DNA from 3 places in the Streptomyces sp. R-07 genome. Region 3 is predicted to be linked to each of the others. Evidence: predicted binding sites of a transcription regulator. Region 3 holds the regulator's gene; each other region holds the start of a gene.
What was found. Region 3 encodes HrcA, which represses chaperone genes, less so after heat shock. Its sites were predicted from a motif close to TTNGCACTCNGNNNNNCNGAGTGCNAA; they were not measured.
Positions count from the first base shown of each region.

Region 1 (2,265 bases), 2.3 Mb from region 3:
CCGTCAAACCGAAGATCACCACCCGCAAGGGCTTCGAGACGGACGGCGAGGACCTGCCGCCCGTCTTCACCACCGTGCCGACCAAGCAGAAGGTCGTCTTCCTGACGATCGACGACGGCGCGGAGAAGGACCCCCGGCTGCTGAAGATGATGAACGAGCTGCGGATCCCCTACAGCGCCTTCCTCAGCGACTACCTCGTCAAGGACGACTACGGCTACTTCGCGAAGATGCAGAAGTCGCAGGAGTCCGGCGTCTCGCTGCACAACCACACCCTCCGCCACCGCTACCTGCCCGGACTCTCGTACAGCGAGCAGAAGCGCGAGATCTGCGGCATGCAGGACGTCATCGAGAAGCGCTTCGGCAAGCGGCCCCCGCTCTTCCGCCCGCCGTACGGCAACTACAACGAGGACACCCTGGTCGCCGCGAAGAGCTGCGGCGTCAAGGCGGTCCCGCTCTGGGCCGCCGAGGCCTTCCCCGACCACATGGAGTGGCGCGAGTGGGACCGGGACCTGCACCCCGGCGACATCGTGCTCACCCACTTCCGGGGCAAGGGGGACTGGAAGGGCAGCATGCCCGACATGATCCGCAACGTGATGAACGTGATCACGGCCAAGGGGTACGCGGTCGCGAAGCTCGAGGACTACGTGTGAGAGGGCGGGCGCGGCGGTGGACCGCCCTGCTGACCGTGGCCGGCGCGCTCCTCGCCCTCCCGGCCTGCGCCTCCTCGGTCGACCCGATCGAACGGCTCGGCCGGAAGGCGGCGGAACGGGTGAGCCCCCCACCCGCGGCGGCCCCGCACGTACGGGCGGTCGTGGACGCGAAGAGCTGCGAAGAGGCGGGATCGCGCCGTACGGTCGCGCCTGCGGCCGGGCCCGCGATCGCGCCACGGAGCGATGAATTGGCACTCCGCTTGACCGAGTGCTAATCGCGGTCATAGTCTCGGCTCTGGCACTCCCCACTGGAGAGTGCCAACACAGCGACGGGCAGGTCCGGCACCCGCGACGACGGATCCACCTGGTCGCCACCTCAGACAGTTAACCCCGTGAGATCTCCGAAGGGGGAGGTCGGATCGTGACGACCACCAGCTCCAAGGTTGCCATCAAGCCGCTCGAGGACCGCATTGTGGTCCAGCCGCTCGACGCCGAGCAGACCACCGCCTCTGGCCTGGTCATTCCGGACACCGCCAAGGAGAAGCCCCAGGAGGGCGTCGTCCTGGCCGTGGGCCCGGGCCGCTTCGAGAACGGCGAGCGTCTGCCGCTCGACGTCAAGACCGGCGACATCGTGCTGTACAGCAAGTACGGCGGCACCGAGGTGAAGTACAACGGCGAGGAGTACCTCGTCCTCTCGGCTCGCGACGTGCTCGCGATCGTCGAGAAGTAATTCACCGAAGTATCTGAAGCAGATGCTTTGAGCTGCGCCCCTTGACCCCGCACCGGGCGTCCGGGGGCGCAGTTCGTTCCACCCCATTCCGAGAGGGCTGAACCGCTCCCATGGCGAAGATCCTGAAGTTCGACGAGGACGCCCGTCGCGCCCTTGAGCGCGGCGTCAACAAGCTTGCCGACACGGTGAAGGTGACGATCGGCCCCAAGGGCCGCAACGTCGTCATCGACAAGAAGTTCGGCGCCCCCACCATCACCAACGACGGTGTCACGATCGCCCGCGAGGTCGAGCTCGACGACCCGTACGAGAACCTCGGCGCCCAGCTGGTGAAGGAGGTGGCGACCAAGACCAACGACATCGCGGGTGACGGCACCACCACCGCCACCGTGCTCGCCCAGGCCCTGGTCCGCGAGGGTCTGCGCAACGTCGCCGCCGGCGCCTCCCCGGCCGCCCTGAAGAAGGGCATCGACGCCGCCGTCAAGGCCGTCTCCGACGAGCTGCTCGCCACCGCGCGCCCGATCGAGGACAAGTCCGACATCGCCGCCGTCGCCGCGCTCTCCGCGCAGGACCAGCAGGTCGGCGAGCTCATCGCCGAGGCGATGGACAAGGTCGGCAAGGACGGTGTCATCACCGTCGAGGAGTCCAACACCTTCGGCCTGGAGCTCGACTTCACCGAGGGCATGGCCTTCGACAAGGGCTACCTGTCCCCGTACATGGTCACCGACCAGGAGCGTATGGAGGCCGTCCTCGACGACCCGTACATCCTGATCAACCAGGGCAAGATCTCCTCGATCCAGGACCTGCTGCCCATCCTGGAGAAGGTCATCCAGGCCGGCGCCAGCAAGCCGCTCCTGATCATCGCCGAGGACGTCGAGGGCGAGGCCC
Region 1 covers NZ_CP183978.1:4,827,557-4,829,821, forward strand. Annotated here, with positions in the region: gene ACN9M0_RS22245 (polysaccharide deacetylase family protein) at 1-650, shown strand, start outside; gene ACN9M0_RS22250 (hypothetical protein) at 647-925, shown strand; gene groES (co-chaperone GroES) at 1,072-1,380, shown strand; gene groL (chaperonin GroEL) at 1,491-2,265, shown strand, end outside.
Region 1: the regulator HrcA is predicted to act here: its motif matches at 946-972, upstream of groES (co-chaperone GroES).

Region 2 (2,265 bases), 1.9 Mb from region 3:
GCAGGTCCAGGCCCGCGTTCTCGAGCTTGAGGCCGACCTCCTCGGAGATGACCGTGCCGCCCGTGAGGATGGCGATGTCGTTCAGCATCGCCTTGCGGCGGTCGCCGAAGCCCGGGGCCTTGACCGCGACGGACTTGAAGGTGCCGCGGATCTTGTTGACGACCAGGGTCGACAGGGCCTCGCCCTCGACGTCCTCGGCGATGATCAGCAGCGGCTTGCCCGACTGCATGACCTTCTCCAGGAGCGGAAGGAGGTCCTTCACGGAGGAGATCTTGGAGTTGACGATCAGGAGGTACGGGTCGTCGAGCGACGCCTCCATGCGCTCCATGTCGGTCGCGAAGTACGCCGAGATGTAGCCCTTGTCGAAGCGCATGCCCTCGGTGAGCTCCAGCTCCAGACCGAAGGTCTGGGACTCCTCGACGGTGATGACGCCTTCCTTGCCGACCTTGTCCATCGCCTCGGCGATGAGCTCGCCGATCTGGGTGTCGGCGGCGGAGATGGAGGCCGTGGAAGCGATCTGCTCCTTGGTCTCGACATCCTTCGCCTGCTCGAGCAGGGCACCGGAGACGGCCTCGACGGCCTTCTCGATACCGCGCTTGAGGGCCATCGGGTTGGCACCGGCGGCGACGTTGCGGAGGCCCTCGCGGACGAGCGCCTGGGCGAGGACGGTGGCGGTGGTCGTACCGTCGCCGGCGACGTCGTCCGTCTTCTTGGCGACTTCCTTGACCAGCTCGGCGCCGATCTTCTCGTACGGGTCCTCGAGCTCGATCTCCTTGGCGATGGAGACACCATCGTTGGTGATCGTGGGGGCGCCCCACTTCTTCTCGAGGACGACGTTGCGGCCCTTGGGGCCGAGGGTGACCTTGACGGCGTCAGCGAGCTGGTTCATGCCGCGCTCGAGACCGCGCCGGGCCTCCTCGTCGAACGCGATGATCTTGGCCATGTGAAGTGGTCCTCCCGGACATGGGGTGGATAACGCTCCAGGACCGCGCCGACGCCCGCGACGGACGGCCTGCGTACCCGATGGTTCCTTGCCCCACCTGGCCGCGGGCCTCATCTGCCCGATCCTCGTAAGCACTCTCACCTTCAGAGTGCTAACGCCAATGATTAGCACTCGACCTAGGGGAGTGCAAGCCGTTCCGAAGGAACGTCGATGAGGTGTGGTGGTCGGGCGACGGGCGGCTGCAAGCGACTCCCGACGATCGGGACGTACGCGGAGGAAGGCCGGGAACGCACGAGGGGTCCGCATCCCCTCAGGGATGCGGACCCCTCGACGGCGTTGCGTCGGTGGCCGATCGCGCCGCGCTCAGACGGCGAGCTTGACCATGTCCGCCTGCGGACCCTTCTGGCCCTGCGAGATCTCGAACTCGACCCGCTGGCCCTCTTCGAGGCTGCGGTAGCCATCCATCTGGATCGCGCTGTAGTGGACGAAAACATCCGCACCACCGTCTACCGCGATGAAGCCGTAGCCCTTCTCCGCGTTGAACCACTTGACGGTGCCCTGAGCCATGCCTAACTCCCCTATTACTGGCCCTTGCGCGGGACCCGCACTTCGCGGAACCCGGGTCAGACCCTGCGCCGGAACGCGTCGACCGCCGCTGAATGTATCTGCCCAACTGCCCTCTGCAACAGGTCAATCGACCGAGAATTCTGCGCACTCAGGAAAGGGGAATTGGGGAGAATCCCCTGAATTACGGGGCAAGTCGGGCCCGGCAAAGCGCGCAGAACGTACACAACGCGCAGACACTTTGGCTGCTTCTTGTCGTGCGGGGACGCATTCTCATATGCACCCGGCATGAGCAGCGGAGGGGACTTCCCCAACTCTACCCCGCTCAACCATGCAGAATTGCCCCCTCCGCTTATCGCGCGGAAGGGGCAATTCGTACTGACTGGTAAGCCTTGGCGAAGAATCAGCACCCGGCGGCACTGTGCTCGACGGTCAGCCTCCGGCGACGGCGGGGATGATCGAGACGCCCGCACCGGCCGGGGTGGCCGTCTCCAGGCCCTGCTCGAAGCGCACGTCGTCGTCGTTGACGTACACGTTGACGAAGCGGCGCAGCTTGCCCTGGTCGTCCAGGACGCGGGCGGCGATGCCCGCGTGGTTCTTCTCCAGGTCCGCGATGACCTCGGCGAGGGTCGTGCCCTCGGCCTGGACCTCGGACTGACCGCCCGTGTAGGTGCGGAGGATGGTGGGGATGCGGACGTTCACGGCCATGTCTTCGAAACCTTTCAGTGGGCCAGGAAAGCGGACCGGCTCAGAGCGCC
Region 2 covers NZ_CP183978.1:4,405,626-4,407,890, reverse strand. Annotated here, with positions in the region: gene groL (chaperonin GroEL) at 1-943, opposite strand, end outside; gene ACN9M0_RS20175 (cold-shock protein) at 1,307-1,510, opposite strand; gene ACN9M0_RS20170 (MoaD/ThiS family protein) at 1,940-2,215, opposite strand; gene thrC (threonine synthase) at 2,256-2,265, opposite strand, start outside.
Region 2: the regulator HrcA is predicted to act here: its motif matches at 1,108-1,134, upstream of groL (chaperonin GroEL).

Region 3 (2,265 bases):
TCGCCCGAGACCACGTGCCGCGGGGCCACCAGGACGTCCGCCGCCTCCGCGGCCGCCGTCGCGTCCAGTCCCTGCCGCACCCCGTCCAGGCGCAGTTCCTCCCGCTCCCGCGCACTGGCGAGGAGATCGTCCGAACCCACCGCGCCGAAGACCTCCGCGCCCGCGAACGCCGCCGTGCCGAAGACGTGGTCGAAGTGGGGGTGGCTGAGTGCGATGTGCGTCACCTTCCGGCCGCCCGTGAGTCCCGTCACCTGGGCCCGCAGCTCGGCGCCCTCCGCGAGCGAGGACCCCGTGTCGTACAGCAGCAGCGCCCGGGAGCCCACGACCAGGCCCACCGTGGCGTCCCAGCCGGGCAGTCGGCGCCTGCCGACGCCGTCCGCCAGCCGCTCCCAGCCGTACGCTTCCCAATCGATGTCCATGGGGCGACGCTAACCGGTGCGGGCGCCGCCTCCTTGCCAGGAGCGATGCCCGCCGCCGTACACTGGCCGGGGGATCGCTGGCACTCGGACAGGGCGAGTGCCAAAAGCGGAGCAACCGGAACGACGACGACAGCTGGAGGTGCGCACGATGCTCAGCGAACGCAGACTCGAGGTCCTGCGCGCCATCGTCCAGGACTACGTCGGGACGGAGGAGCCCGTCGGCTCCAAGGCGCTCACCGAGCGCCACAAGCTCGGCGTGTCGCCCGCCACCGTGCGCAACGACATGGCCGTCCTGGAGGAGGAGGGCTTCATCGCCCAGCCTCACACCAGTGCCGGCCGCATCCCGACCGACAAGGGCTACCGGCTCTTCGTCGACCGGCTCGCCGGCGTCAAGCCGCTGTCGACGCCCGAGCGGCGCGCGATCCACAACTTCCTCGACGGAGCCGTCGACCTCGACGACGTCGTCGGGCGTACCGTACGGCTGCTCGCCCAGCTGACCCGCCAGGTCGCCGTCGTGCAGTACCCCTCGCTGACCCGCTCGACCGTCCGGCACGTGGAACTGCTCTCGCTGGCCCCCGCCCGCCTGATGCTCGTCCTCATCACGGACACCGGCCGGGTCGAGCAGCGCCTCGTCGACTGCCCCGCCCCCTTCGGCGAGACCTCGCTCGCCGATCTCCGGGCCCGGCTCAACAGCCGGGTCGTCGGCCGCCGGTTCGCCGACGTGCCGCAGCTGGTGCAGGACCTCCCCGAGTCCTTCGAGGAGGTCGAGGACCGCGCCACGGTCTCGACCGTGCTCGCGACCCTCCTCGAATCGCTCGTCGAGGAGCACGAGGAGCGGCTGATGATCGGCGGAACCGCCAATCTCACCCGCTTCGGACACGACTTCCCCCTGATGATCAGGCCCGTCCTGGAAGCCCTGGAGGAGCAGGTCGTGCTCCTCAAGCTGCTCGGCGAGGCCAAGGAATCGGGCATGACCGTACGCATCGGGCACGAGAACGCCCACGAGGGGCTGAGCTCCACGTCCGTCGTCTCGGTCGGCTACGGTTCGGGCGGCGAGGCAGTCGCCAAACTCGGCGTGGTCGGACCGACCCGCATGGACTACCCCGGAACGATGGGAGCGGTACGCGCAGTGGCACGTTACGTCGGACAGATCCTGGCGGAGTCGTAAGTGGCCACGGACTACTACGCCGTACTCGGCGTGCGCCGCGACGCTTCCCAGGACGAGATCAAGAAGGCGTTCCGGAGGCTCGCGCGCGAGCTGCACCCGGACGTCAATCCCGATCCGAAGACGCAGGAACGCTTCAAGGAGATCAACGCCGCCTACGAGGTCCTCTCGGACCCGCAGAAGAAGCAGGTCTACGACCTGGGCGGCGACCCGCTGTCGGCCTCCGGCGGAGGCGGCGCGGGCGGCTTCGGGGCCGGTGGCTTCGGCAACTTCTCCGACATCATGGACGCCTTCTTCGGCACGGCCTCGCAGCGCGGCCCGCGCTCGCGCACCCGCCGCGGCCAGGACGCCATGATCCGTCTGGAGATCGACCTCAACGAGGCGGCCTTCGGCACGACCAAGGACATCCAGGTCGACACGGCGGTCGTCTGCACCACCTGTTCGGGTGAGGGTGCCGCGCCCGGCACCACCGCGCAGACCTGTGACATGTGCCGCGGCCGCGGCGAGGTCTCCCAGGTCACCCGGTCCTTCCTCGGCCAGGTCATGACCTCCCGGCCCTGCCCGCAGTGCCAGGGCTTCGGCACCGTCGTCCCGACCCCGTGCCCCGAGTGCGCGGGCGACGGCCGGGTCCGTTCCCGCCGCACCCTCACGGTCAAGATCCCGGCCGGCGTCGACAACGGC
Region 3 covers NZ_CP183978.1:2,539,317-2,541,581, reverse strand. Annotated here, with positions in the region: gene ACN9M0_RS11500 (MBL fold metallo-hydrolase) at 1-419, opposite strand, end outside; gene hrcA (heat-inducible transcriptional repressor HrcA) at 568-1,587, shown strand; gene dnaJ (molecular chaperone DnaJ) at 1,588-2,265, shown strand, end outside.